2 regions of the Paenibacillus sp. SJS-P3 genome follow, and region 2 is predicted to be linked to the other one. Evidence: predicted binding sites of a transcription regulator. Region 2 holds the regulator's gene; the other holds the start of a gene.
What was found. Region 2 encodes LexA, which represses DNA repair genes until DNA is damaged. Its sites were predicted from a motif close to CGAACATATGTTCG; they were not measured.

Region 1 (11,495 bases), 410 kb from region 2:
AAGGAAATACATCCCTTTCACTCGCGGATGCACTATTATTGTAGCTTTACGCAATTTCAATTGTCAAGCCAGAGCCCTTCGGTCTCCAGTTCCTCCCCTTCCGACACATGCCGCACGGCCTCCCGGACCAGATCGCCCTGGAAACCGCGGCGCAGCAAAAATCCTGTCAGCTTCAGCCGCTTATCGCGATCCTCGCCTTTGAGGCTCCGCCATTTCTTGGCCGCGGCCTTGAATGCCGCATCCCGTTCGGCCCCGACATCGAGCGCTTCGATCGTCTCGCCGGCGGTCAGCTTCGACACCCCGCGCTGTTCCAGCTCCTGACGGATCAGCCGGCGCCCCTTCTGGCTGCTCTTCACCTTCTGGGCGGCGTACATTCTCGCGTAATCGCGGTCATCGATGACCTTCTCCTGCTGCAGCCGTTCGACCGCATAGCGGATATCTGGCTCCGTATATTCCTTGCGCTTCAGATAGTCCGCCATTTCCTTGGCCGTCCTCATTTTGAATCCGGCATAATACAGAGCTGAGGCATAAGCCTTATACCGGTCTCCCTCCGATTGGATTCCCTCCAGCTCCTCGCTGCTGAGAACGCTCCCTTTGAGCAGCCTATACTTGACGAGTATATCCTCATGGACGGAAAACTCCGGCTCCTCATTCCCGTCCAGGCAGATCCAGTAATAGGAACGTTTGCGGGAGTCAGGCTCTACCTTGGTCACGACTTTCTCGCTGCTGTCCTGCATAGTGCCTCCTTCCTGATCCACGATCGGATAGCTTGAGCAAAAAAGCACCTCTGAACGATTCAGAGGTGCTTCCCTGTCAGGCCGGTCTATTCCGTGCAAGAACTCCTGGAATGCTTGCAGGACGGCTTAAACGTCCAGCTCCAGCTCGTCCAGCTCGTCTTCCTCTACAGGAGGATTGATACCCGCGGCTGCCCGCTCGGCGGCAGCGTTGAGGTTATGCGCCTCGCGAATTTTGGTATCGATCGTATCCGCTACGGCAGGGTTGTCCTTGAGGAACTGCTTGGCATTCTCGCGGCCTTGACCAAGACGGTCGCCGTTGTAGCTGAACCAAGCGCCGCTCTTGTTGACGATGTCCATCTCGACGCCGATGTCGATGATGCTGCCTTGACGGGAAATGCCTTCTCCGTACATGATGTCGATCTCCGCCTGCTTGAACGGAGGCGCCACCTTGTTCTTCACGACTTTGATCCGTGTGCGGTTGCCCACGACGTCGTTGCCTTGCTTGATGCTCTCGATGCGGCGCACGTCGAGACGAACGCTGGAGTAGAACTTCAGGGCGCGGCCGCCGGGAGTCGTCTCCGGATTGCCGAACATGACGCCGACCTTCTCCCGAAGCTGGTTGATGAAGATCGCGATCGTCTTCGACTTGCTGATGGCGCCGGACAGCTTGCGCAGCGCCTGCGACATGAGGCGCGCCTGAAGGCCGACGTGGGAATCGCCCATCTCGCCTTCGATCTCGGCCTTCGGCACGAGAGCGGCGACAGAGTCGATGACGATGACGTCTACCGCGCCGCTGCGCACGAGCGCCTCGGCGATCTCGAGAGCCTGCTCGCCGGTATCCGGCTGCGACAGCAGCAGCTCGTCGATGTTGACGCCGAGCTTGCTCGCATAAAGCGGATCAAGCGCATGCTCCGCATCGATGAAGGCGGCTTGTCCGCCCGTGCGCTGCACTTCCGCGATCGCGTGGAGAGCGACCGTCGTCTTGCCGGAGGATTCCGGACCGTATACTTCGATGACGCGGCCTCGCGGGAATCCGCCGATGCCGAGTGCGATATCTAATGCGAGGGAACCGCTGGAAACCGTCTCAACGGTCATATGCGTGGACTCGCCTAGTTTCATAATGGAGCCTTTTCCGAATTGTTTCTCAATCTGGCGGAGAGCCATATCTAAAGCTGCGCGGCGATCTGACAAGAGATCCACATCCTTCATTCATCATTTTATAGTTCTATCATAGCCTGTTTGCATTACTTTGCCAAGCTTTTTTTCGAACATACATTCGCTTTTCTTGTCCGCGGCGCCACCTCCGTATCCGCTGCGGCATCTCGACAAAAAAAAGAACCGCAGCTGCGCATGCAAGCTACGGTTCTTCCGTTAACTGTCTCCATTGTAGCCCATTCCCGATGTCCATACAAGAGAACCCGGAACATAGCCGGAGCCGGGCCGACTGCCGCCGCCGGCGCATTCCTCCGGAATCGGCGGCTCAGGATTCCTTCAGCAACGTCCACAGCCGGTACAAGGCGTGCTTGGCTGCGCGCATCCGCACCATGTCCCGGCTGCCGCCGGCTTGCAGCGTGTATACGGAAGCCTCCATGCCCTTGCGCGAGATGCCGATGTAGACAAGTCCGACCGGCTTGCCCTCGGACTCTCCCGGACCCGCTACGCCCGTTATGGATACGCCCCAGTCGCTGCCGGTCGTCTCGGACACCCGCTGGGCCATCAAGGCTGCCGTCGCCTCGCTTACCGCCCCCGGCGCTCCCGCGCCCTCCAGCATCTCCATCGGAATGCCGAGCAGCCGATGCTTGAGCACATTGGTGTACGTGACGACGCCTCCCAGGAACTCTCCGCTGCTGCCAGGCCTCGAGGTGATCAGCTCGGCGAGCAGCCCGCCGGTGCAGCTCTCGGCGCTGCTGAGCCTGTGCCGGCGGTCGCGCAGAAGCCGCAGGACCGCTTCCTCCAGCGGGATGTCCTCCTGCGCATACAGGTAGCTGCCGACCCTCGACTGGATCGTCGCGGCCATATCGTCGATCCGCTTCAGAGCTTCCGCTTCATTCGGCGATTTGGACGACAGGCGGATCGTCACCTCTCCCTCCTTGGCGTAAGGAGCGATCGTCGGATCGGTCTGGGCTTCGATAAGATCGATCAGCTCATGCTCCAGCTTGGATTCGCCGATGCCGGCAAATCTGAGAATGCGGGAGTGAAGCGCCGCTCCACGGCCGTATTCCTGAAGGATCCAGCTTGTCGCGGGACCTTCGAACATCGGCTTCATCTCCATCGGCGGTCCGGGCAGCAGAATATATCGGATGCCGTCTTGTTCAAGGGCATTGCCGACGGCGAGTCCCGCTTCGTTGTCCAGTGCGGCGCTTCCTTCGATCGAGTTCGCCTGCCTGATGTTGCTCTCCACCATATGGGCGCCGCGGCTCGCGAAGAAGGCTTCCATTCTCGCCAGGGAAGGCTCGTGGACAACCAGCTTGCGACCGAGCATGTCGGCAAGCACGTCCTTGGTCAAATCGTCCATCGTCGGCCCCAGGCCTCCCGTGAAGACGAGCAGATCAGCCCGGGAAGAAGCGATTGAGATCGCTTCTTTCAGCCGGGAGGCATTGTCTCCGACGACCGTCTGAAAATACACGTCGATGCCCAGGCCTGCCAGCTCTTGTGACAAGTAACGCGCGTTGGTGTTGACGATTTGGCCAAGCAGCAGTTCGGTTCCGACCGCAATGATTTCGGCTTTCATGATGGCATTTCTCCTCCAGGATTGGGTTTGTTGCGATGATTAATGACTAGACCATCGGCGGAACGCCATCCGTGCACAGGTTCCTCGATGCCAGCCAAGCGTTCCCAAACAAAATGAAGGATGCAGCCGGCGGCGCCATCCTCAAGCGTACAAGAAAGGCCCCCGATCCCGGCGGGGATCGATGGCCTTTTCCAGCCGGTTATTCAACCGGGATAAGATTGCGGTTTTTGATGAAGTAGTCGATGCCCGACCATACCGTAATCAATGCGGCAGCCCAGCTCAGGATCAGATCCAGAGGCAGGTCCAGGAATGCTCCCGGGAAATTGTTGAGCAGCAGCACGATGATCATGGCGATCTGGACGCCGGTCTTCCACTTGCCCCAAGTGCTTGCAGCGAGTACGGAGCCTTCCAGCAGAGCGATCTGCCGGAGGCCGGTCACTGCGAATTCGCGGCTGATGATGACGATAGCGAACAAAGCGCTCAGCTTATCCATCTCGACCAGAGAAATAAGCACGGCCGCGACGAGAAGCTTGTCGGCGAGCGGATCGAGCAGCTTGCCGAGATTGGTCACCATCTTGTTCTTGCGGGCCAAATATCCGTCCAGGCCATCCGTGCTGGCCGCGATAATGAATATCAGCGTGGCGATCATCTGCGTGTACGTAATTTGATAGTCCCCGAACTTTATGGATCCCAGATCAAGACGGATCAGCAAAAAGAACATGATTACAGGCACGAGAAAAATACGCGCAAGCGTGATCTTGTTGGCCAAATTCACGCGGGTTCCCCTCCCTGACAAAACTCTAACCTAAAGTATGTACGCAACCCGGGAGGCCATTCTCAAAAGAACAGACATAGCCGGTCCCTATACGATAAAAGTATAAACGAACCGAAAACCCGCTGTCAAAATTGTTACCGGTAATTCGTATACTGCAGGTCCAACTCCAGATTTGCGCCGCGGAGCAAAGCCATGACAGCCTGCAGATCGTCGCGGCTCTTGCCGGTTACGCGCAGCTGGTCTCCCTGGATCTGGCTTTTCACTTTCAGCTTGGAGTCGCGGATAAGGATATTGATTTTCCTGGCGTCGTCCTGGCCGATCCCCTGCTTCAGCTTGATGCGCTGGCGCACGGTCCCGAGCGAGGCGGCTTCAATCTTGCCGAAGTCCATGTTCTTGATCGGGACGTTCCTCTTGATCATCTTGGTCTGGAGAATGTCGATGACGCTCTTGAGCTTGTACTCGTCGTCCGACAGGACGACCAGCTCTTCCTTCTCCAGCTTGATGCTGCTCTTGCTTCCTTTAAAATCAAAGCGGTTCTCGATTTCCTTCTCCGCTTGGACAATTGCGTTGTTCAGCTCCTGCAGATCGACCTTCGATACGATATCAAACGAATTTTCGGAACTCATGGCAAATCCTCCTTACTTGGCGTTCCTCTTATTATAAAACATCCGGCTGCGAAAGTATAACCGGCGGGGACGCCTTTGCATTTCCGAGGAATATGACTTGCAGTTCTGCCGCATCCTTCCCCTTTGGACCGAAGACGTACAGGATGCCGCGCTCCATCGGCTTCCTTACAGCTCTTTATCTTTCCGTTCCAGCCTCATTTTCAATCGCGAAATACAAAAAGACATCCCGCGCAGGGATGCCTTGTCATGTCGTTACTGGCTGTTTTCGGCATCTGAGCCGCTCGTGCCATCGGTTGTTCCGGCCGAATCGGCATCGCCGCCGGATGCCGGCTCGAACTGGATCTTCTTCGAGCTTGGACGGTCTCCGTCGTCGATCAGCTGGCCCCCGACCGTAATCTCGGTATTGTCCGCGCGTCCGGTATTGAGGTAAATGATGTCATCCACCGGTACGGACAGGGTGTCGCCAGCTTCAGCAGCCTTGTTGTACAGGAATTCGCCTTTGGGACCGCCTTTGCGGACCTCGATCCATGCGGTGCCGGTAAAGCTCAGTTCAATGGTGACGGCGCCGTTGGTCTTATAATAATCAATCTTGCCCGACTTGCGGTCGAACGTCACGGCCCCATCCGGGGTTGGCGTCGGGGTCGGCGTCGGCGTCGGCGTCAGGCTGGGCGACGGGCTGGCTCCTCCAGCAGCAACTCCCGGAGACGGCGATTGTCCAGGTCCGGGCGTATTCGTCGTGATCGGCGTTTCGTCTGCCGTCGGCGTTTGCCGATCCGGCTTGATGACGAAAATCCAGATCAAGACGACGATAAGCGCCAGAAAAGCCCACATCAGCACGGAAAATCCCAGCTTGCCGACCCGTTCGGAGGTCGCCCTCGAAGTCGATGCCTTACGCGGCGGCTGCGGGACAGTCGCCGGTTCTACAGCCGAGGCCGCCGGAGCCGCTGGAAGCTCGTTCTTGTAGTAGTTCAGAAGCTCGTCGGCATTGAGACCGACCGCCTCTGCGTAGTTCTTGACGAATGCACGGGCATAAAAGCTGCCTGGAAGCGCGGCGTAATTGCCTTCTTCGATCGCGGTCAGGTAATGCTTGCGGATCTTGGTCATCTCCTGCACCTGGTCCAGGGACAGTCCCATTTCTTCCCTTGCCGTGCGCAGGGTTTGGCCCAATTCAGACATGGTTGGCCATGCCTCCTCTCAAATTAAAAATCGTTATAATTGACGGTGAAGGAATCATAGGAGATTTCTTCGTCAGGCGTATTGCGAAGCTCGATAATAGTCGTAAAAGTGCTGTAATCATAATTGGATTCACGGATAAAGATGTCCGGATGCTCGATGACCTTGGTCGAAGGCATCTCCATGATTTCCTGGAGAAGGGCGTGATGGCGCTCATTGGAGCGGATCGTGCTGACGATGCCGTCGATGATGAAGATGTTGTCCGGATTCATTTCCTCGCTCGACAGCTGGCTGCGGACCGTCTGGCGGAGCAGCGTGGAGGAAACGAACGTCCAGCGCTTGTTGGAGCAGACGCTTCCGGCGATGATGGATTCCGTCTTGCCGACCCTCGGCATGCCGCGCAGTCCGATGACCTGATTGCCGTCCCGCTTGAAGATTTCGCCGAGGAAATCGACCAGCAGTCCGAGCTCGTCCCGCGTGAAGCGGAAGGTTTTGCGATCATCCGAATCCCGTTCGATATAACGTCCGTGACGCACCGCGAGCCGATCCACCAGGCTCGGGGGACGCAGCTTATTGACGGTTATGTTCTCGACCTTGGCAAGCATCTTGCCGAGAATCTCGATTTTCTCGTCGTCATTGGTCTGAAGCAGCATGCCGCGGGTGCGGTCCTCCACCCCGTTGATCGTAATGATGTTGACGTTGAGCATGCCGAGCAGGGATGCGATATCCCCAAGCAGGCCAGGTCGGTTCTTATGTATTTTGTACTCCATATACCACTGTTTGGATTCCATTAATCACACCGTCCTGAGGGAATGAGCTGTCTTTATGCCCTTCATTATAAGCCTACATTCTACATGATTCGGCAAGAATCCGCAATGATCATTCCGACGGTTTTTCGATATCGGAATCTTGATGTCCAGAGCCAAGTAGAAAAGCCCCCGAATGGGAGCTCTCCGCCGAAAGTCGATGATTCAACCGTGATTGACCAGCTTCACCATGAGGCGGGCAATCGTCTTGCGCTCTTCCTCGTCTCCGACGTCCCAGATCTCCTTCAGCACACGCTGCTCTTCGTTTTTCGGATCGACCTTCTCATCGAGAAAAGACCCGATCTCATAAGCGAGGTTTCCGAGAGTCTCCTCGGTAAGCCCCATCTTTTTGCCCTGCTCAACGCGGTTGGACAGGAATTCCTTCCATCCTTCAAAGCTCGAAAGTACAGTAGACATGCTTCGTCGCCTCCTTGGTCGAATTGAGAAAGAAATCATCAACGACCCTATTGTGTGCGGAGGCCATCTTCCCTATACGACGACCAGGGATGAAAAAAAGTTGCAGCCGGACCACTCATGTGATCCAGCCGCCGTTCGGACTGATGACTTGTCCGGTTATGTAGGATGATTCCGGCAAGGAAAGGAAATAGACCAGCGAAGCGATTTCATCCGGATGGGCCAGCCTTCCGGCCGGAATTTCCTCTTCCAGCGCCTGAAGCTCGCCTTGATCCAGATGACTGTTCATTTCCGTGTCGACCGCTCCGGGAGCGACTGCGTTGACCGTTACTCCAGACGGCGCGAGCTCCTTGGCCAGCGATTTCGTGAAGGCGTTGACCCCGCCTTTGGTCGCGGAATACAGCACCTCGCAGGATGCGCCGGAGATGCCCCACACGGAGGATACATTGATGATCCTTCCCCAGCGCGCGCTGACCATCCGAGGCATGAACAGCTGCGTGCAGAGAAACAATCCCTTGAGATTGACCGCGGTCACGTCGTCCCATTCCTGCTCGGTGAGGTCCGCCAGCATCCCGTAATGCGAAATGCCCGCGTTGTTGACGAGAATATCCGGAAGCAGCCCTGCCGCTTCCAGCTTCTCCTTCATTCTGGCCAAGCTCTCCCGAGATCGAACGTCGGCGGAGACCGTCATGACCCTGCCGCCGCCGAGAGCGAGGCATTCCCGGGCCGTTTCATTGGCGCGTTCATGCGAATTCAAATAATGGATGACCACATTCATCCCTTCCGCGGAAAAGCGCCGCGCGATGGCGGCGCCTATGCCCCGGCTTCCCCCGGTGATGAGGACGGTCATCTCCTGCAAGCTTTTCAAGCTTCCGCCGAAGGCAGCACGACGGACACGGCCAGCTGGCCGAAGTCGAAATGCTCTCTCAGCCGGGCATTGGCTTCGTCGAGCGTGATGCTCTCATAAGCCGGCAGCAGCTCGAACAGATCCTGTCCGCGGAATTTGTAGCGGGTGAATTCGCCTGCGATCGACTCGGGGGAATTGAGCATCCTCAGGTAGCTCCCGATGCGTTTGCGCTTCGTTCTCTCAAAAGCTTCGGCATCAAGCCCGCTCTGCTGCATGGACGTTACCGCTTCCTTGACTCGCGCGACGAGAGCATCCGGGTCCTTGGTATCGCCTCCGATGATAGAGAAGCCGTAATCGGTGCTGCAGTTGTATTCATATCCGAACGAATCGGAGATCAGATTATCGTCGTACAGCTGCTGATAGGTCGGGGAGCTGGATCCAAGGAGGGTTTCCAGCATCAGCTTGGTCGTAACGTCCCGGCGCAGCAGCGCAGCGCTGTCCAAGCCGTTGGCTTTTTCCTTGAAGCCGAACAGGCACTTCGGCAGCGAGACCTGCAGCTGGATCGCTTTGCGCGGCGTATTCACGCCTTGCGGCTCGGGCTCGAAGAAACGCTTTATCTCGCCGAGAGGCTCATACGTTTTGGCGGCCTGGTTGGACCGCACCAGCTCGAATACCTTCTCCGCGTCGACGCCGCCGACGATGAAGAGCAGCATGTTGGAGGGGTGGTAGAAGGTCTCGTAGCAGCGGTACAGCATTTCCTTGTCGATCTTGTAGATCGATTCCACCGTTCCGGCAATGTCGATATGGACCGGATGCACTTGATACAGCGCCTCGATCAAGCCATAGTAGACGCGCCAGTCCGGATTGTCGCTGTACATATTGATTTCCTGCGCGATGATCCCTTTTTCCTTGTCGACGTTCTGGTCCGTGAAGTACGGATTCTGGACAAAGTTGATGAGCGTTGTCAGATTAGCCTCGATCTGCTCCGTCGCCGAGAACAGGTAGACCGTCCGGTCGAAGCTCGTAAAGGCATTGGCGGAAGCGCCTTGCGAGGCAAATATGGCGAAAATGTCCCCGGTCGGCTCCTCGAACATTTTGTGCTCGAGAAAATGGGCGATTCCGTCCGGCACGCGGGCGAGCGGTCCGTCGCCGATGCCGAAATGATTGTCTACCGAGCCGTAGCGGGTGGAAAAGGTCGCATACGTTTTCTGGAATCCTTCCTTGGGCAGCACATAGACCTGCAGCCCGTTCGGCAGCTGTTCGTGATAAAGCGTTTCTTCGACGCCCGGATAACTGAGCTTCTGCATGTTGTCAGGCCTCCTTCTTGTCGCGCAGGAAATAGATCGTATCCAGCTTGACGCCTTCCGCAACCCGCACGATGTCTTCAGGTGTCACGGCGCGCACGTCCTCCAGCAGCTCGCCCGCCGTCCTCTCCTTGCCGGACAGAACGCTGTTGAAATCGTAAGCGATCATCTCGTAGGCGGAGTCCTGGAGCTCCCGCAAGGAATTCGTCAGCATGGCTTTGGTCTGGCTGATCTCCAGCTCCGACAGCTCGCCGCGCTTCATGCTCTCCAGCTGCTCCTGGATGATGGCGACCGCTTTGTCGTAATTGGCGATTTCAATGCCGGACTGGATCGTGCACAGCCCTTTATGGCCGTCCAGCCTCGAGGACGCATAGTAAGCCAGGCTTTCTTTTTCCCTTACGTTCATGAACAGCTTGGAATGCGGATAGCCGCCTAGAATGCCGTTGTACATCAATGCGGCGGCATAGTCGTCATCGCCGTAGGCGACTCCCGTGCGGAGGCCAAGATTCAGCTTTCCTTGGGCCACTTCAAGCCGTTCGACGACATTCTTCACTCCGTCTTGCGGGAAACGGATATCCGGGCTTCCATACTTCGAGGGAGCCGTATCCGGAAGCTTGAACGAAGCCGCTGCGAGTTCCTTCACTTCCTCAAGCGTCGTGTCGCCGACGACATAAAGGTCGAAAACGGCCGTCTCCAGCCAGCGACGGTAAGAATCGTACAGCGATCGCGGAGTGATGGCACCCACATCGGCGATGCGGCCGAGAGCATGCAGCCGGTAGGGCTCGTCGGCGCACATGATTTCCATGCAGCGTTCCGCCGCATAGCGGATTTTATCGTTGATGATGCTCTCCAGCTTTTTGGTGAGCGTAACCTTTTCGCTGTCGACATACTTGCTCCGGAAGGCTCCATTGTCCAGGGCCGGCTGAGTGACGGCTTCTCCAAGCAGCTTCATGGAAGCGGCGAGCAGCGACTGCTCCGCGGCGACGAAGCGGTCGTTGATGACATCCATCCGGAACTGCACGATCTGGGAATTGCCCCGCTTGTAAATATCGAAGCCGAAGCCGGCTCCGTACAAGTTGTCCAGCTGCTCCCGGAACTGGATCGTCTCCGGATGCGAGGCCGTGCCGCGCCGCAGCACGAACGGAGCGAGCGCGGTCGCCGTGACGGTGGATTCTTGCAGCGGAATGCCCGCGAATAAAGAGACGGCGAAGGTTTTGAACCTTTTGGTCGGCAGCACATGCAGCCGGATGCGGCCGTGGCTTCCTTGCTGAAACGCCATATCCGAACCCCTTTCCGCGCCATGTTGGCGATAGGTAATCTATTCCATAATATATGCCATTCCATTCTATCTCAGCCTAAACAGAAGAAGCAACCGGGGTCAGGCTTGCCCTGGCCGGCTGCTTCCAAGCTTTCGCTTACATGCAGAAAATATGCTTGCCGATCGTCTTCACTTGTTGACGCGACCAGATCCATTTGGAGGTGGCGGTTTCCGGATTGAAGTAATACAGGCAGCCGTCCGAAGGATCCCATCCGTTGATGGCGTCCTCAACGGCCTGCTTGGCCCGTTCGTTCGGCGTCAGCCAGATCTGGCCGTCCGCGACAGCGGTGAAAGCGAGGCTCTGGAAGATGACGCCGGATATCGAGTTCGGGAATTCGGGCGACTTGAGACGGTTCAGGATAACCGCGGCTACAGCGACCTGGCCTTCATAAGGTTCGCCTCGGGATTCCCCGTATACGGCATTGGCCATGATTTTGATGTCGTTGGCCGACAGGTTGAGCTTGTTCGACTTGCCGATGCCTGCGTTTTCGGTTTTCCCAGCGCGGCCGCCAGCGGCAGCGCCGGATTCTCCGCCCGGAAAATCGGCGGCCGTCGGCTTCCAGTTTTTCGTCGCTTCCCAAAGCTTGAGCTTTGTCTTCGCTCCGACGACTCCGTCGGACTTCATGCCGAACTTCCATTGGAACCAGGTGACGGAGTTTTTCGTCTTCGGTCCGAAGCTTCCGTCGATCTTGCCCTCGTAATAGCCTAGATATCGGAGACGTCCTTGAAGCTCCACGACATCCTTGCCCGATGAGCCCTGACGG
Region 2 (11,495 bases):
GCGTCCTTGATCCGGGGGTCGACGCTCTCGGGCATCGGCCGGGTCCGCGCCTCCTGCGGCTCGATTTCATGCCAATTGGCTATATGTTCATTTCCGCGCAGTTCCTCGATCAGCTCGGAAAGAGTTTTCTTTTTCATCATGATGCTGTCACCTCTTCTAGTGACATTTTAGCGAATATCTGTTCGTTTTGCCAGAACAATAGAAAGAGGTTCCCGAGATAGACGGGAGCTCGGAGCTTCCTTCGGCGCTTCAAACCATTCGTGCCCTTTATATTTAGCAGCATTAACTATTAATATAAGCAAATATAGGCTCGATTTACTCCGTCCGCACAGCCATCAATGTCTTTTGCCATGCCTCGACAGCCTTCCTCATCGGAATGTGCAGGACACGGCTGAATTCGGCTTGATTCGGCGCCGGGACCGTCTATATCCAGCTTTATTCAGCTTCAGAACCCGCCAGCTGCCAGCTGCCCTGGCGGTCCGGATGCCGCCTGGCGAGAACAGCGCTGCATCCGCATCCTTCAGGGGGCAGACGAGCAATCGAAAGGCAAACAGCCATTTTCCGCCGATACGGAAAATGGCCGTTATTGGAACCTTATAGACAATGGCATCGCGGCAGTCTTGCCGCCTTCCGGCTCAAATCCAGCAGGAGCCCTCCGGCTCCTCCTCACCCTGTCTGGGGATAGGTACGGTCAGAAGGTCGGCTCCCGCATAGGATTCTGCAAATATGCCGCGCGCCTCGGCGACCAACGCCGGCATGTCCTCATCGCGGTAGCGGCTGCTGAAATGCGTCATGACCAGCCTGCGCGCGCCCGCTTCAGCGGCTGCGGCAGCCGCCTGCAGCGTCGTGGAATGTCCGTAGGCTTTCGCTTTGTCCCCCATCGCGCCTTCAAACGTCGCCTCGTGGACAAGAAGATCCGCATCCTTGGCCAAGCGTACGATCGCCGGGCAAGGAATCGTGTCGCCGAGGACGGTGACGATCCGCCCCGGCAATGCCGGCCCGAGCACGTCGCTGCTGCGGATGACGCGTCCGTCGTCAAGGGTGATGTCCTTTCCTTGCTTGAGCAGCCCGAGCTGAGGGCCGAACGGGACGCCTAATGAGCGTGCCTTGGCGGAATCGAGGGCGCCCGGCTTATCCTTCTCGACGATCCGGTACCCCCAGCTCGGCACCCGGTGGTCCAGCCTGTCCGCTTCGACGATATACAGCTCATCCTCGTAGACGACGCCGGGCGCCAGCTCGGTGATTTCGAGCTCATAGTCCAGATGCGAAGCTGTCAGCCGGAAGACAGCCTGCACGTACTCTCGGATTCCTTCCGGCCCGAACAGACGGAGCTTGCCCGCCCCAGGGTGATAGGAGCGGCTGCTGAGCAGTCCGGGCAAGCCGTTGACATGATCCCCGTGCATATGAGTGATGAACACGGCTTCGACCTTGCTCATCTTGAGCGGAGTGCGCATCAGCTGATGCTGGGTCGCCTCTCCGCAGTCGAACAGCCACACCGAGCAGCGCGGCTGCGGAAGCGTCAGGGCAACGGAAGTCACGTTGCGCAGGCGCGAGGGCCTGCCGGCGCCGGTTCCCAATAATGTCAGTTCCATTTATGGAGGCTCCCCCTTCCATTCCAATTCCTTATGCTTTGTCGACGTTGAAATATTTGGCTTCGGGATGGGCGAACACCATCGCGGACACGGATGCTTCCGGCTCCATCATGAAGCCCTCGGTCAGCTCGACGCCGATATCCTCGGGATGCAGAAGCTCGAAGAGCGGACCCTGGTCCTCCAGATTCGGACAAGCCGGGTAGCCGAACGAAACCCGGACGCCCTGATAACGAGCGCCGTGGCGCTGCTTCATGGTCATGTCCGGAGAATCCGGGATGCCCCACATATCCCTCATCATATGGTGGATGCGCTCCGCCATCCCCTCCGCCACTTCGAGAGCGACCGACTGCAGGGCATGGGAGCGCAGGTAATCGCCTTTGTCCTTCCAGTCTCCGGCCAGTTCGCGGACGCCTTCCCCCGCCGTCACGACGAGGAATCCGACATAATCCATGATGCCGCTGTCTACGCTCTTCAGATAATCGGCCAGGCAGAGGTAAGGCTCGACCTGCTGGCGCGGGAAGCTGAAGCGCTTGAGAATCCGGGAAGGATCCTGCGGATCGTACACGACGATATCGTTGCCTTCCGACTGGGCCGGGAAAAACCGGTACATGCCGTGTGCCCGGATAATTCCTTCTTTAACCGCTTCATGCAGGATGGAATCGACCGTATCCTTCAGCTGCATCACCTTGGGCTCGCGGGCTGCCAGCAGCTCCTCCACCTTGCCGCGCACGCCGAGATGATGGCCGAGCAGCATCTGCATGTTCACATAAGGAACGATATGCGGGATAGGGACATTGCGCAGAATATGGCGGTCCAGATCCGGCGGCAAATACACGGGAGCATCGCGGTTGATGGAAGAGCGGACCGCGCGGCTCTGCTGCGGCAGCTCCGGCTTCTCCTCCACGGCGACGGCGCCGCTGGCTTTCGCTTCGGCATGCTCTTCATCCATGCGGGCGCGATGGTGCTTGTCCATCAGCTTGTTGGCGAGGTCGAGGCCTTCCATGGCGTCCTTGGCGTAGAGCACCAAGCCGTCATATTCCGGACCGATCCGCGTTTTCGTGAACTTGCGGGTCAAGGCGGCTCCGCCGACCATGATCGGCACGTCGATGTCGGCATTGCGGAGATCCTGGGCCGTGATGACCATCTGCTGCGCGGACTTCACCAGCAGACCCGAGAGGCCGATGGCGTCCGCCTTTTCCCTGCGCTGGGCTTCGATCAGCTGTTCCGGCGGCACTTTGATACCCAGGTTGACGATATGATACCCATTATTGGAAAGAATAATTTCAACCAGGTTTTTGCCGATGTCATGCACGTCGCCCTTGACGGTGGCCAGGATGATCTTGCCCTTGACCGACGACTCGGTCTTCTCCATGTGAGGCTCGAGATGCGCGACGGATGCCTTCATGACCTCGGCGCTCTGAAGCACCTCGGCGACGATGAGCTCATTGTTGTTGAACAGCCGTCCGACCTCGTCCATGCCTTTCATGAGCGGGCCATTGATGATCTGCAGGGCGGAGTATTTGCCGAGAGCTTCGTCCAGATCGGCGAACAATCCTTCCTTGGTTCCTTCCACCACATAGGAAGCAAGCCGCTCTTCCAGAGGCAGATTGGATACCTTCTCCTTCTTCTCGACCTTCTTCTCGCGGAATGCGGCGACAAAGGCGGCCAGCGTCTCGTCGTTCGTGCGGTAGATCAGATCCTCGGCCAGCTTGCGCTCATGCTCGGGAATGGATGCGTACCGTTCCAGCTTCTCCGTATTGACGATCGCGTAATCGAGGCCCGCCTTGGTGCACTCGTACAAGTATACGGAGTTGAGCACCTCGCGTCCGGCTTCCGGCAGCCCGAAGCTGATGTTGCTGATGCCGAGGATCGTATGGCATTTTGGCATCGCCTGCTTGATGAGCCGGATGCCTTCGACGGTTTCCTCCGCGGATCCAATGTACTGCTCGTCGCCCGTTCCGACAGGGAACATGAGGGGATCGAAAATGATATCTTCCGGACGGAGGCCGTATTTGTTCACGAGCAAGTCGTAAGACCGCTTGGCGACCTCGAGCTTGTCCTCCCTCGTGATGGCTTGTCCGCGCTCGTCGATCGTGCCGACGACGACTGCTGCCCCGTAGCGGTGGATGATCGGCACGACCTGCTCGAATTTCTCCTCGCCGTCCTCCAGGTTGATCGAGTTGATGATGGCTTTGCCTTGGCTGTATTTGAGCGACAGCTCGATGACCGCGGGATCGGTCGTGTCGATGACGAGCGGCGCCTTCACAAGCTTGACGACGATCTCGAGGAACTTCTTCATGTCCTCGCTTTCGTCGCGGTCCGGATCCTGGAGGCAGACGTCGATGACATGGGCGCCCTTCTTGACCTGAGCGCGGGCGATTTCAGCCGCTTCCTCGTATTTGCCTTCCACGATGAGGCGCTTGAATTTGCGCGAGCCGAGCACGTTCGTCCGTTCGCCTACCATGTAGGGACGGTTGTCGGATTCGATGTAGACCGTCTCGATGCCGGACACGGCTGGAGGATGATTGCCGCCGCGGCCGCGCGGTGCGTATCGGCTCATCGTTTCCGCCATCGCCCGGATATGCTCCGGAGTCGTGCCGCAGCAGCCGCCGGCGATGTTCAGCCAGCCGTTCTCGGCGAATGCGCCCATCTTGAGCGCAAGCGACTGGGGAGATTCATGGTAATGGCCGTTTTCGTCCGGAAGGCCCGCATTGGGATAACAGCTGACGGCCGCCAGCGAGATATCGCTCAGCGTGCGGATATGGTCGCGCATGAATTCCGGACCGGTCGCGCAGTTGAGCCCGATCGAGATCGGATTGAGATGCTCCAGGGAGATGTAGAAGGATTCGATGTTCTGGCCGGCCAGCGTCGTGCCCATCGGCTCGATCGTGCCGGATATCATCAGCGGCAGCGTCTTTCCTGTCGCCTCGTAGGCGTTGCGGATCGCGATGCTGCCCGCCTTGACGTTGAGCGTATCCTGGGATGTCTCCAGCAGCATGCAGTCGACGCCGCCCTCGATCAGGGCGACCGCTTGCTCGAAATAGCTGTCTACCAAGCCTTCAAAGGTGACGCCGCCTGTCACCGACAGCGTTTTCGTAGTCGGACCGATCGCGCCCACGACGAAACGGGGATGCTCGGCGGTGGAATACTTGTCCGCCGCTTCCCTCGCGATGCGCGCTGCCGCGAGATTGATCTCCCGGGCCCGCTCCGGAATGTCGTACTCGGCGAGAACGATGCTCGCTCCCCCGAACGTATTCGTCTCGATGAGATCCGCTCCCGCCTCCAGGTACTGCTCATGGATGCTGCGGATGACCTCCGGCCGGGTCAGCACGAGCATCTCGTTGCAGCCCTCCAGCTCCTCACCGCCGAAGTCTTCGGCCGTCAGATCGACCTGCTGGATCATCGTGCCCATGGCCCCGTCCAGTATCAAGATGCGCTTCTCAAGCATTTCCTGCAAACTTGGCTTCGACAATCTTCTGCACCTCTCCGTCAAAAATCGTTATCCTTTAGTCTATCAGATGAACGCTGGAGTGAAAAGAACTGTAATCGACAACCCCCGAAAGTTGATTTATAATAGAAATTAGCGATATATTCAATTCATTTCAATGGGAAAAGAGGGAATTGCCGATGGCTGAAATCCGCATCCGCAATACGAACGAACGCATTTCCGGCGATGAGCAGGTGAAAGCATTTTTGGATTCCCAAGAGGTGCTTTACGAGCACTGGGACATGAGCAAGCTCGATGCGTCCCTGCAGGAGAAGTTCACCCTGAGCGACGACGAAAAAGCTTCCATCCTGGAAACGTTCGACTCCGAAATCCGCGATCTGGCCGGCCGCCGAGGCTATCAGATCTGGGATATCATCACTCTGTCCGAGTCGACGCCGAATCTGGACGAGCTGCTCCAGAAATTCGAGAACGTCCACACCCATACCGAGGATGAGATCCGCGCCATCACAGCCGGCAAAGGCATCTTCATCATCAAGGGCTCCGACGAAGTCGGCTACTTCGACGTAGAGCTTGAAGCCGGCGACGTCATCTCCGTGCCGGAGAACAAGCCCCACTTCTTCACCTTGATGGATAACCGCAAGATTGTCGCGGTACGCCTGTTCATCGAGAAAGACGGCTGGATCGCTCACAACTACTCCGATCCTGAATTCCAGAAAGCTTGATTGCCGGCGCCAAAAAGGCTGCCGCCCGTCGACTTCGAATGAAGACGACAAGGGCGGCAGCCTTTTTCTTATGGGATGATGATTCCAATCGCCGATTCGCGATGCCGGCCGCGTTCCCGCAGCCTGTCGCTCGGGACGCGGATGCTTGCGTGCATATCGGAACCGTCTTGCGACGCCTTATGCAAGCAGCGGAATGAGCTGATCCAATCTCGTAATTTCATGGCTGGGCACGATTTCCGGATTTTTCGCCTTTCCGCCCCGGTTGATCCATACCGATGTCATCCCGATCGTGTTCGCTCCGAGAATGTCGGTCGTAAGCTTGTCTCCGACCATGATGCCATCCTCCGGATCCACTCCGAGCAGCTCAAGCGCATGGCGGAATATGCCGGCATCCGGCTTGCCTTTGCCGTAATTGCCGCTGATGACGATCTCGTCGAAGTAGGAGGTCAGCTCGGGCACGCCGAGCAGCTTCTCCTGCTGCAGATCCGGGGATCCGTTTGTGAGCAGAAGCAGCTTGTACTTGCCTTTGAGGGCGTCCAGCACCTCGAAGGTCTCCTCGTATACGATCGGCCGCTCGCGGCGTTCCTTCGGGAAGCGCTCGGCAAGCTCCGCTCCAAGAGACGGATCGTCGATCCCGACGGCCGAGAGGCCGCGGGTCCAAGCATCCTTGCGGTAGCCTGGAGCCAGCTGCTCCAGCTTGCGGAACGATTCCAGCTCCCCCTCCGAAAAGCGGGCCCACAGCCCTTCAAGCGGATTGATGCCGATTTGCTGCGTGAACGGGAACGTTTCATAAGAGCTGTACAGCTCTCTCGCCTCCCGCTTCACCTCCGCCTCCAGACGCTTCGGATCTGCGCCGGACTGCTGCTGCGCCCATTCGCAAGTGGCCTGGAAAGCTTCGTCCACGCTCCGCTCATCCCACAGGAGCGTATCGTCCAGATCAAACAGTACCGCTTTCTTCGCCATCTCTCTCTTCCCCTCGAACCATTATGTCCATGCTGACGGCTGCAAGCCGGATGTCATTTCTGCGTAAAAGGAATGCCGTTGCGGGCGGCGAACTGCTCCAGGCTGACCGCCATCCGGTCCGTAGGATAACGGTTCAGCACCCGGGAGAACACCCAGTTCGCCCCTTTGACCTGCTCGATGACGACATAGCTTTTCATGACCGAGATGCCTTTGATGGCTTCTTTATTCAGACGCTTGTCGCCGGTCATGCGGCGTGTCTGCACAAAATCGGCTCCGACCGCCAAATAAGGGCGCCGCAGGAAGAACATCAGGGCCAGGAAGACATACATTGCCACGACGATCCAGTTCCAGTTCGTCGCTCCTTCATCTTTTGGAAGGATCAGCACATACAAGGCGACGAACAGCACGAGCATGATCGGGGAGATGTAGTTGCGGCCTTTGAACCGTTCCGTACGATCCCCGGACGCCGCGGGCTTGATGGCGGTCTGTCCCCTCTTCTTTCTAGTGGCATTGATCTGCGCCGAATTGCGGCGTACTTTGCGTTCCCAGGAACGAGACAATAGGGTCACCTCTGCGATTGATTTTGTTGGCCTTGTCAGGGCGGCTTGTCCATATACGTAGGCGGGGCGCCTCCCGTTTCGCGCGGAGACGCCGACGGCCGTCTGTCAGAGAGGCCTGCGGAACTTCTCCAGGAATCGCGTCGGATATTCCGAAGGAAGGCGGCTCGCTTCGTCCAAAGCAGCAAATTGCTCCTTCGTCAGCTCCCAGCCCGCGGCTCCCATGTTTTCTTCGTACTGCGCGTAAGTGCTCACTCCGAAGATCGGCGACGTGATGCCCTTCTGCTGGATGAGCCAGCGGAGAGCCGTTTGCGCCGGCGTCTTGCCGGCTTGCGCAGCGACCTCCATCAAGACGTCAAGGATGCGGAAGTTAGCATCCGTATTCCGGTATTGCCAGGAGCTCTCGCCGGCATTCGCAGTCAGCCTGCCTTCTGTCGGCTCCTGGCGCCCGTAACGGCCGGTCAGGAAGCCTCCGCCGAGCGGCGCCCATGGAATGATGCCGACGTTCTCCTCCAGGCAGAGAGGCACCATCTCCCGGTCCATCTCACGGTTCAGGAGGCTGTATTGCGGCTGCACGCTGATGAAGCGCGACCATCCCCGGCTGTCGCTCATGGCGAGCGCCTTCATCATCTGCCAGGACAAATAGTTGGAGCATCCTATGTATCTGATCTTGCCGGCGGAGACGAGATCGTCCAGAGCGCGAAGCGTCTCCTCCAGCGGCGTCGCATGATCCCATACATGGACCTGATAGAGGTCGATATAATCGGTGCCGAGCCGCTTCAGGCTCGCTTCCACGTTCTGAACGATATGCTTGCGCGACAGTCCGGCTCCGTTGATATGCTCTTCCGTCTGCATGCGGACCTTGGTGGCCAGCACATATTCGTCCCGATTGCCTGACATCGCCCGTCCGACGATCTCCTCCGATCTGCCTCCGGCATAGACGTTGGCGGTATCCAGGAAATTGCCGCCCTCGCCGCGAAAATGGTGGATCATGCGAGTCGCTTCTTCTTCAGATGTCGTATTGCCGAACATCATCGTTCCGAGACACAGCTCCGAGACGGCCAGCCCGCTTTTGCCGAGCAATCGGTATTCCATTTTATTGGCCCCCCTTGTTCTCGTCATCCACCCATTCAATGGTGTCCAGCTGCTGCTTGAAATTGCGCTTGAAATTGGCCAGATACTGCTGTCTGAGCTGCGTCCGTTCTATGACTTCCTCAGGCGTCAGCCCGACAGATTTGTGCTTGCGGGAAAGCTCGTTGATCCTCGCGATCAAGGTATCGATATCCACTAGTCGTTCACCTCTGTTCCTTGACGTTTCCTTCTAACTTTGAACTACGGAGAAGAGCTTGTCAAGAAAGCCAAAAAACCCCGGCGATGTCCGCCGGAGCTGATACCTATCGAGATGGAATTAGACTCTACCAAGCAAGCTGAAGCTCTAAAAGAAGCTGTTCAAGATTGCTTGGGAATGATCAAGGTCTGTCCCGCCTGCAAATCGGAATCCTTCAGCCCGTTGCGCTCCTTGATCATAAATACGCTGCGCCTGATGTCGTTGGAAAGGCCGGAATTCCCGGCGATGGACCATAGAGTGTCGCCGCTCGTCACCGTAATTGTAAGCTCGCCTTCAGCTGCGGGGGGGATGAGAGATGAGCTCGCTCCGGAAAATCCCCAGAAGCTGGAGAAGATCAGAAGGAACAGGAGGATTGACGCGACATAAGGAAGCAGGCGGCGCAGACGGCTGTTCCCAGATGGCCTTGCAGAGCCAGCGGAGGAACGGGTGATGAAACTGGAATCGCCAGCGCCTGCTCCGGGACGGAAGCATTCCTTGAGATAAATATGTTCCTGCTTCTGCTCTTGCCTGCGGACCGTTGCCTTAGAGCCGCGCTCCGGCGTGCTATATCCAGATAAAGTCATCATGACCGTTCACTCCCCAAACGTTTGTTCTTATTCACAGAATAACACGAACATTTGTTTTGGTCAACGCTTATTTGGAACGTATGTTCGCAGAACGCGCATGCCCGATGCGAACGGCTGTTTCTCGAACTTATGTTTGTACGAACTCGGGTTCTGTGCTATACTTTGCCTACATATTTCTTTCTACTAATTTCTAGTTTTGGAGTGATTGCGATGTCTAAAGTGTCCAACCGCCAGCAGGCCATTCTTGACTTCATCAAGAACGAAGTCCGGGACAAAGGCTATCCACCTTCAGTACGTGAGATCGGCGAGGCGGTAGGCCTGGCATCCAGCTCCACGGTGCATGGCCATCTGGACCGCCTGGAGAAGAAGGGCCTGATCCGCCGCGACCCTACCAAGCCGCGCGCCATCGAGATCCTCGACGGCGACGATGCCGCCATGCTGCCCTTTCCCGTCTCGATCAGCCGCGTTCCCGTCGTCGGCAAGGTAACGGCCGGAGTGCCGATCATGGCGACCGAGAACATCGAGGAGTACTTCCCTTTGCCGGCTGATTATGTCGGCGACCACGAGGTGTTCATGCTGAGTGTCGTCGGGGAGAGCATGATCGAAGCGGGCATACATAATGGCGATTACGTCATCGTCCGCCAGCAGCCTTCCGCCAGCAACGGCGATATCGTCGTGGCCATGACGGAAGATGACGAAGCGACGGTCAAGACGTTCTACAAGGAACGCGACCATATCCGGCTTCAGCCTGAGAACTCCTCCATGGAGCCGATCCGGCTCAAGAATGTGACGATACTCGGCAAGGTAATCGGATTGTTCCGCAATCTTCACTGAGGCTTGTCCCTTTCCGGCGAATAGGAAGTCTCTTCCATTACCCCCATGCTTTCGGCTTTATTCAGCCATTCGCGCACTCTGACAGAGTGCGCGTTTGTTTTTCAAAGGTTCTTATTTTTCGCTGCTTTTCGCATGCTCATTGGAACTTTTCATGGAAAAATTCGTTCCGGTAGATATGCTTGGAGCCAGGGTATTGAAAACTCATGTAGAACCCGAAAGATTCAAGATGAATTCCGGTCAAGTGCCGGCTTCGCACATAAGGCCTGATCAATCGACGGAACCTTTCCTCCTGCCCGCTTCGAATCAGAACCGCCGCCTCCCTGGCGAAGATGCCGCTGCCGGCCAGCTGCCGGTAGAGCGGCAGCACGGCCCCCGAAAGCCTGCGGAGCATTGCTGCAGAGAAAGCGGATTGCGCCGTTCCGGGAGGAATGGTCGTCGCATTCGTGTACGTCTGAACAGGCGGCGGATATTTGAAGTCCACGAAGAAACCGATGCCGTTCGTACTGAACGAATTGACCGGCGCAAGCAGAACCTCCTCCCTGAACAGCTTCAACAGCGTGTCGAGATCCGCCGCTCGTACAGCAGCGCTCCATTCCTCAGCGAATGGACGGCTTCGAACGAACCGGGCGTATAGCGGCAGCATGCTGGAGGCTGTCCGCGCAAGCACGATTCCCGACACCCGAGCCCGCGGCTTTGATTGTCTTGCCACGCTCTTCCCCCCTGTGGACCGGATCAGGACCGCAATCCTCCGGCAAGATGCCTATGAGTATGAGCCTATGCCCTCTCAGATTGTCTGAGAACAAAGAAAAAACGGCTTGTCCGACAGGACAGCCGCTGTTAAAGGCCTATAGAGTGCGAGCAAAGCACGTATCGAAAGCGCAATGCTGCAGCGGCGGATACCGCAGATCACACCAATTGTTGGAGTCCCTTATCGTCTGCTCCGTTATGTTACAACGGTTTTGTCATGAATACGCTGTTCGGGTCCTCCGCATAGTCGGCGAACGGTCCGCATTCAATGAAGCCGAAGCTCTCATACAAATCCCTGGCCGGAACGAAAGCAGCCATGGTGCCCGTCTCCAGGCTTATCCGAACGTAGCCCCTTCGTTTCGCTTCCCCGATGATATGTTCAAGAAGCTTTCGCGCAACCCCTTTCCTCAGATGCCTTGAAGCCGTCCTCATGGATTTGAGCTCGCCATGACTGTTGTCAAGCTCCTTGAGAGCGCCGCAGCCGAGCAGCTCATCCCCGTCCCATACGCTCCAGAACGTAATTTCCGGCTTCTTCAAACCGCTGAGATCCAAGGCATGCATGCTTTCAGGCGGAGAATTGTCGGCCATCGCCTGGAGATGTTCCCCGATCAATGCCTGGATTTCAGGTCCGTTCAAGTCGTCCACGGTTATGCGCATCATTCGCTTTCTCCCCTAACCAATCCGTTTACCGTATTATATCGGCGTTCAGCCCAGAAAA

Region 1: a site for LexA is predicted at 2,003-2,016, ahead of recA (recombinase RecA). Genes of this name have one in related genera too.

Annotation. Positions count from the first base shown of each region.
Region 1 covers NZ_CM160043.1:2,719,758-2,731,252, forward strand. The annotation lists gene AC06G8_RS12515 (RecX family transcriptional regulator) at 57-737, opposite strand; gene recA (recombinase RecA) at 864-1,928, opposite strand; gene AC06G8_RS12525 (competence/damage-inducible protein A) at 2,218-3,468, opposite strand; gene pgsA (CDP-diacylglycerol--glycerol-3-phosphate 3-phosphatidyltransferase) at 3,668-4,243, opposite strand; gene AC06G8_RS12535 (YajQ family cyclic di-GMP-binding protein) at 4,378-4,869, opposite strand; gene AC06G8_RS12540 (helix-turn-helix domain-containing protein) at 5,122-6,045, opposite strand; gene AC06G8_RS12545 (DUF3388 domain-containing protein) at 6,069-6,833, opposite strand; gene AC06G8_RS12550 (DUF3243 domain-containing protein) at 7,014-7,265, opposite strand; gene ymfI (elongation factor P 5-aminopentanone reductase) at 7,381-8,112, opposite strand; gene yfmH (EF-P 5-aminopentanol modification-associated protein YfmH) at 8,127-9,416, opposite strand; gene yfmF (EF-P 5-aminopentanol modification-associated protein YfmF) at 9,421-10,692, opposite strand; gene sleB (spore cortex-lytic enzyme) at 10,829-11,495, opposite strand, start outside.
Region 2 covers NZ_CM160043.1:2,304,891-2,316,385, reverse strand. The annotation lists gene AC06G8_RS10655 (DEAD/DEAH box helicase) at 1-137, opposite strand, end outside; gene rnz (ribonuclease Z) at 636-1,592, opposite strand; gene metH (methionine synthase) at 1,624-5,064, opposite strand; gene AC06G8_RS10640 (1,2-dihydroxy-3-keto-5-methylthiopentene dioxygenase) at 5,220-5,762, shown strand; gene AC06G8_RS10635 (HAD family hydrolase) at 5,940-6,725, opposite strand; gene AC06G8_RS10630 (hypothetical protein) at 6,779-7,294, opposite strand; gene AC06G8_RS10625 (aldo/keto reductase) at 7,391-8,377, opposite strand; gene AC06G8_RS10620 (DUF896 domain-containing protein) at 8,379-8,570, opposite strand; gene AC06G8_RS10615 (LysM peptidoglycan-binding domain-containing protein) at 8,732-9,196, opposite strand; gene lexA (transcriptional repressor LexA) at 9,407-10,030, shown strand; gene AC06G8_RS10605 (hypothetical protein) at 10,167-10,739, opposite strand; gene AC06G8_RS10600 (GNAT family N-acetyltransferase) at 10,979-11,434, opposite strand.